2 regions of the Caulobacter segnis ATCC 21756 genome follow, and region 1 is predicted to be linked to the other one. Evidence: predicted binding sites of a transcription regulator. Region 1 holds the regulator's gene; the other holds the start of a gene.
What was found. The regulator LexA, encoded in region 1, represses DNA repair genes until DNA is damaged. The targets are predictions, from matches to a motif close to ATGTTCNCNANNTGTTCT.

Region 1 (3,407 bases):
GTGCTGGTCATCGCCTTTCTGGGGCTGATGATCCTTTGCCTCTGGAAGGGTCGGCTGCGCTGGATCGGCGCGCCCATGGCCCTTGCCGTCGCGCTTTGGCCTAGACCCGTGCCGCCGGACGCCTGGATCGCCGCCGACGGGGCAACGGCCGCCGTGCGATCGGGCGACGCCGCCGTGCTGCTGCGGACGGACGCCAAGCGGTTCGGAGCGGAACTGTGGGCGCGGCGGCGGGGCCTGACCCCTGCGACCTGGAGCCTCTACGCCTGCGACAAGCGGATCTGCACGCCGGCCCTGGGCGCGCCGGTGCGACTGTCGCTGGCTTGGAGCCGCGGGACGCCCGACGCGGAGACCTTGTCGGGCCTATGTGTCAACAGCGAGGTCGTGGTGATCCGCGGGCCGGCGCCCGTCCGCACGCCGCCTCTGTGCGAGGACACCGTCCTGCTGACAGCTGAGGATTTCTCCCAAGGCGGCGCCGCCGAGCTCTACCATCGCGGGGATGGCTGGCGGATCGTCTGGGCCCAGCCCTTGCGCGGCGAGCGTCCTTGGAGTCGCCTGCTGACACCGGATGACGTCGGCCAGCGCTAGGCGTCAGGGAAAGCGTTCATGTCTGGAGACGTCGCCATGTCCAATCCCTTCTCCGCTCGCCGCGCGGCGTTCCGCGCGCTGCACGCCGAGGGTTGCTTTGCGCTTCCCAATCCCTGGGACGCCGGCAGCGCGCGCCGGCTGGAGAAGCTGGGTTTCAAGGCCCTGGCCTCGACCAGCGCTGGCGCGGCGTGGTCCATGGGCAAGGATGACGGGCAACTTACGCGGGACGAGGTCATCGACCACCTGCGCGCGCTCTGCGCGGCGACCGACCTGCCGGTGAACGCCGATTTCGAGAACGGCTTTTCCGATACGCCTGAAGGCGTGGCGGAGAATGTGGCCCTGGCGATCGACGCCGGCGTCGCGGGCCTCTCGATCGAGGATTGGTCCGGCTCGACCCTTTATGACCTTCCCACGGCCGTGGAGCGGCTGAGGGCGGCGCGGCGCGCGATCGACGCCTCGGGCGAGGACGTTGTCCTGGTTGGCCGCGCGGAGGGCTACCTGCGCGGCGTGCGCGATCTCGGCCAGATTCTGGAACGCCTGAAAGCCTATGCCGAGGCCGGCGCCGACTGCCTCTACGCGCCGGCGGTCACCGATCCGGAAGAGATCAAGGCCGTTGTCCAGGCCGTCGCGCCCAAGCCGGTCAATGTCCTGCTTTGGGGGCCCGAAATGACGGTCGCGAGCGCAGCCGCCTTGGGCGCGCGCCGGGTCAGCACGGGCGGCGCGCTGGCCGCCGCCGCCTGGAAGGGTTTCGACGCCGCGACGAAGCGCTTGGCGGAGGAGGGGCGGTTGTAGCGCCAGCCCCGATACGAAAAGGCCCCGATCCTCGCCTGAGGTCGGGGCCAATTTTCGGAGATTGTTTCCCTTCGCGGCGTTGGATCTCAGTGATAGCGGCGGATCAGGCCCACCAGCTTGCCCTGGACCTCGACCTGGTCGGGGCCAAAGATGCGGGTCTCGTACTTGGGGTTGGCGGCTTCCAGAGCGATCGAGCCGCCCTTCTTGCGCAGGCGCTTGAGAGTGGCTTCCTCGCCGACCAGGGCGACGACGATCTCGCCCGACGTGGCGGTGTCGCCCTTCTTGATGATGACGTAGTCGCCGTCGAGGATGCCGGCCTCGATCATCGAGTCCCCCTGCACCTCGAGAACATAGTGCTCGCCGCCGCCCAACATGGCTTCCGGCACCGGCAGGCGCTCGCGTTCATGCTGGATGGCGTCGATCGGCGTGCCGGCGGCGATGCGGCCCAGGATCGGCAGTTCGCGGCTGTCGTTGGCGGGCGCCGTCGCGGCCGGAGGCGGGGTCCCGCCGCCTTCGAACACCTGCGGACGGAACGCGCCGCGCCCCTTCGGCGGGGCGGCGGTCGTGGCCTGCTGCGGCAGCTTCACCACTTCGAGCGCCCGGGCCCGATGGGCCAGACGACGGATGAAGCCACGCTCCTCCAGGGCCGTGATCAGCCGGTGGATCCCGGACTTGGAAGCCAGGTCCAGGGCCTCCTTCATCTCGTCGAACGACGGGGAGACGCCCGTCTCCTTGATCCGCTCGTGGATGAACATCAGCAATTCGTGCTGCTTGCGGGTGAGCATCTCGACCTCGAATGGAGCGCGGAACAAACCGCAAACCTTTCGAATGTTCTCTAGGCGTTCCGGGTTAAAGTCAAGTCTGCGCCTCTCGCGGGTAAAAACATCAGCAAAATCAAAGGCTAGGGCGGAGATATAGGTAAATGTCGCCAAGAATCAAAAGCTTAACGAAAGCCTTCAGGCGCGTTTGCGCGCGATGACGATGTCCTGGTCCTGCAGGGGCTGTCGCCGCCAGACGCCCAGCGCCGGATTGAGCACCTCAAGTCCCAGGGCGTCGTATTGCGCCAGGACCGGTTCGAGGTCGTATCCGATCACGGCTTCCGGCAGGTCCGGGGTGGCGGTCCAGCAACCATCCAGCGGATGGACAAAGTCGAAGGCGATCTGGCCGTTGCCGGTGTTGGCGCGGGCCTCCTCGTCGATCAGATACCAGGAGACGATGCTGATCCCGCCCGGCTTGAGCACCCGGGCGATCTCGCGCGCGAACTGGGCCTGATCGGCCGCCAGCAGGTGAGTGAACACCGAGCCCAGCCAGACGTAATCGAAGCTGGCGTCCGGATAGGGGAAGACATAGGCGCTGGCGGGTTGCGATCCGGCCGGATTGTAGCGATCGCTGCGCATATCGGCGTGCGCGAAGTCGAATCGTGGGTCGCCGACGGCGATATTGGCTTTGCACCAGTCGATCGCCTCGGCCATCACGTCGAAGCCGGCGTATCGGCCGTTTTCATCCAGATAGTTGACCAGCGGCGCGGCGGCGCGGCCAATGCCGCAGCCGACGTCGAGGATGGCGTGGTGGGGCTGCAGGCCGGCCTCGATGAACAGGCGCTTGAACTCCTGGCCCACGCGCACGAAGTCCGCGTCGGCCGCGCCCACCAGGTGCCAAAGCTCCTGGGGCGCGGTCACGGCGTCGACGTCAGCAGGCTCAGGGAGCTCGGCGGGCGCTGCGGAGACGCGCGGCGGCGCCAGGGCGCGACGTAGGCGGCCGAGCGCCGGTCGCAAGGGCGCGGGGGTGGCGTTGCGTAGCGCGGTCAGGAAAGCCTGCATCCGATTCCTCTTCGTTCGAGGCGACCAGACCCTAGAGAGCCTGTGGTCCTGGGCCAACCATCGCCGGATGGTCAGCCGATTAGTGTCTTGGTGGCGGCCGTAACGTCGGCGTGCCGCATCAGGCTCTCGCCGACCAGCATGGCCTTGGCGCCGGCCGCCTCCATCCGCACCGCGTCGTCGTGGGTGAAGACGCCGCTCTCGGTGACCAGG
Region 2 (3,407 bases), 1.1 Mb from region 1:
GCGGTGTAGCCGACGTTGTCGAGGTCGTTGTGCTTGCCGCCGGCGCGGACGCACTTTTGCGAGCTGGCCGCGCGCGGATGGGCCGGGGTCTCGGCGCCGGTGAACACGTTCTTGAACGGCACCATGCCGGCGTTGACGAACAGCAGAGTCGGATCGTTCTGCGGCACCAGCGGCGCGGACGGGACCACGGCGTGGTCGGCCTTGCCGAAGTAGTCGAGGAAGGTGCTGCGGATCTCGTTCAAGCTGGGCATGAGCGTCTCAAGTCTTAAGCGTCCGGCGAGCGGCCGGGAGTCGCGCGCTGCATAGCGCGGTTTTTAGCGAAGGGGAAACCGACTCGGGAAATGGGGCGCTCATCGTGAGCGACAAGACCTCGGTCCCAGACCCGTCTTGGAGGATCAGCGATCCCCCTCGGACACGAGATCGGTGAAATCCGGGCGAGGCAAGATCGGGGGCGTGCTGTCGGGATAGGTCAGCCAGTCTCGCCACAGCGAAAAGGTCCGCAAGCGCGTCTGGCGGATGCTGCATTGCAGCTCGAAGCTGGTTCGGATGGTCCCTTCCCGCCAATAGTCGTAGACGGCGCCACATTCGGCGTCGCTGTAGGCCCGCCAGGCCTCCTGCGCGCGAACTAGGCCGGAAAGGGCGTCATCGGCGGGCGGGCGCTGTTCGGTCGCTAACCGTTTCACCGCCGCTTCGTAATAGCGCTTCATTTCGCCGTCGAACCCCCTGAGCGTTTCGTTCAGACATTCGTTGACCTCGACCGTGGTCCTGGCGTCCGGACACGGAGGCTTTGGCGCGCTCGCGAGCGCCAAGGCGAAAAGCAGAGCAGCCAAGAAGGTCCCTCCCGAAACGCGAATACGGCCACATCCAGAGACTTGGCCCCTTCGTCGTCAAGCGAGCAGCCACGGGTTGGTGGAAACGCGGCGCATAAATCACCGCTCGTCCGGCATATTTCAAATTGCCAGCGCCCACTCCTGGGACGTCGCGCTTTAACTTCGCCCCTCCAAAAGAGTAGGCCGCCTGGCATGGGGTCCAGGCGGCCTGATCGCGGCCGTCGCGGCGGTGGCGCCGCGGGCGTGTTGAAGGCGGGGACCGCCCGTGGCTGGGAGCGAAGGCCGCGAAACCCTGGAGCGTTGATCCAATGGATTGCAACGCTCCAATGTCTGGTTTTAACGGGCGAGACCTATTCCTCGTCGCCCTCCTCAGGGCCGCCGACCAGAAGCTCTTCCTCGATCTTCTGCGACGATTTGCGGACCGCCGCCTCGATGCTGCTGGCGATGTCCGGATTGTTCTTCAGGAACTCGCGGACGTTGTCGCGGCCCTGGCCGATGCGCTGGCTGCCGTACGAGAACCATGAGCCGGCCTTCTCGATGATGCCGGCCTTGACGCCCAGGTCGATCACCTCGCCCAGCTTGGAGATGCCCTCGCCGTACATGATGTCGAACTCGACCTCGCGGAACGGCGGGGCCACCTTGTTCTTGACGACCTTCACGCGGACGTTGTTGCCGATGATCTCGTCCCGGACCTTCACCGAGCCAGTGCGGCGGATGTCCAGGCGCACCGAGGCGTAGAACTTCAGCGCGTTGCCGCCCGTGGTCGTCTCCGGGCTGCCGTACATCACCCCGATCTTGTGACGGATCTGGTTGATGAAGATGACGATGGTGTTGGCCTTGTTGATCGAGGCGGTCAGCTTGCGCAGCGCCTGGCTCATCAAACGCGCCTGAAGGCCCGGCAGGCTGTCGCCCATCTCGCCTTCGATTTCGGCCTTCGGCGTCAAGGCCGCCACCGAGTCGATCACGACGATGTCGACAGCGCCCGAACGCACCAGGGTATCGGTGATCTCCAGCGCCTGCTCGCCGTTGTCGGGCTGCGACACCAGCAGGCTATCGAGGTTGACGCCAAGCTTGTGCGCATAGGACGGGTCCAGCGCGTGCTCGGCGTCGACGAAGGCGGCGGTGCCGCCGGCCTTCTGGACCTCGGCCACGACGTGCAGGGCCAGGGTGGTCTTGCCCGAGCTTTCCGGGCCATAGACCTCGATGATCCGCCCCTTGGGCAGGCCGCCAATGCCGAGCGCGATGTCCAGGCCGAGCGAGCCGGTGGAGACAGACTCCATCTCGACCTTGCCCTTTTCGCCCAGCTTCATCACCGAGCCCTTGCCGAACGCGCGGTCGATCTGGGCGAGAGCCGCCTCTAGCGCGCGTTGCTTATCGCCTTCTTCCTTGGCCACGAGTTTCAAAGCCGCCTGACTGGTCATTGTTGATCCGCCCTCTATCCCATGATTCCAGTGGGTCGCCCGGCGCTTACAGCGCCCTGTCTCAACGACCTGTGGAACACCCTTAATGCGTACCGCCTTTGTTCCATGTTCGCAAGATGTTCTCACACATAGAAACGTCCGTTTCTGACGTATGCGTCTGGCGGTGGAAAAATGGGCTGGGCTCGAGGCGCTGAACCCAGGGATGGCAACTGCTCCTTAAGCCAATTGTGGAAGCTTGCCTTCAATCCTGGAGAAGGCCGCTTTGTCGATCGATCCACGTCGCCTCTTGGGCCTTGCGTTCGCCAGCGCCGATCTCCTCGTGGAGCTGCGTGACGGCCAGGTGCGCCTCGTTCTGGGCGCCGCCCAACGGATCATGGGCAGAAGCGAGGCCGCCTTGACGGGCGCGACCTGGAGCAGCCTGTTCCATCCGGATGACCGCCCCTTGATGGACGCCGTGCTGGCGTCCGCTGAAGACGGCCAACGCCGCGGCCCCATTGTCGTACGCCTGGCCGACGATGAAACGCGGTATGTCGGGGTCATTCTCCGCGCCCTCCCCGAGAACGAAGGCCGCATCTCCTGCGCCGTGACCGTCGCCCAGGCGTCCGCCCCGGCGCTGAAGCCGGGCGAGCTTCAGCCGCGCGAGTCGTTCGACGACATCGCCAAGGGCCTGTTCGAAGCCGCCCGCGCCACCGGCATGGAGCTGGAGCTGGCGATGGTGGAGTTCGCCGGGCTCGGGGCCATGCGTGACGGCCTGTCGCCCAGCGAAGCCGCCGAGCTGGATGTTCGGGTCGCGGGCGCTGTGCGCGCGGAGTCCCACGGCGGCTCGGCCGCCACGCAGCTGTCGCAGGACCGTTTCGCCCTGGTGCGCTCGCGCGACGATCAATCTGACAACATGCTCAAACGCCTGAGCCGCATCGTCAGCGCCGAGGCCACCGCCCACGTCGTGCCGCTGGAGAACAGCGCGCCGCCCTCGCGGGCCCTGCGGGCGCTACGCTACGCGCTGGACGACTTCCTGCGCGCAGGGCTGAAGGATGGCCCGCCCGCCAATCTGACCGACGCGATGAACCGCTCGGTCAAGCGCACCCTGGCCCAGGCCGGAGCCCTGAGCGCGGTCATCACCCAAAGGCGCTTCAACCTCGCCTTCCAGCCGGTGGTG

Region 2: the regulator LexA is predicted to act here: its motif matches at 2,357-2,374, upstream of recA (recombinase RecA).

Annotation. Positions count from the first base shown of each region.
Region 1 covers NC_014100.1:2,396,362-2,399,768, reverse strand. The annotation lists partial or broken gene CSEG_RS11000 (ComEC/Rec2 family competence protein) at 1-585, shown strand, start outside; gene CSEG_RS10995 (isocitrate lyase/PEP mutase family protein) at 622-1,377, shown strand; gene lexA (transcriptional repressor LexA) at 1,464-2,162, opposite strand; gene CSEG_RS10985 (class I SAM-dependent methyltransferase) at 2,334-3,197, opposite strand; gene trpC (indole-3-glycerol phosphate synthase TrpC) at 3,269-3,407, opposite strand, start outside.
Region 2 covers NC_014100.1:1,261,333-1,264,739, reverse strand. The annotation lists gene alaS (alanine--tRNA ligase) at 1-251, opposite strand, end outside; gene CSEG_RS05920 (lysozyme inhibitor LprI family protein) at 396-830, opposite strand; gene recA (recombinase RecA) at 1,181-2,251, opposite strand; gene CSEG_RS05910 (EAL domain-containing protein) at 2,514-3,407, shown strand, end outside.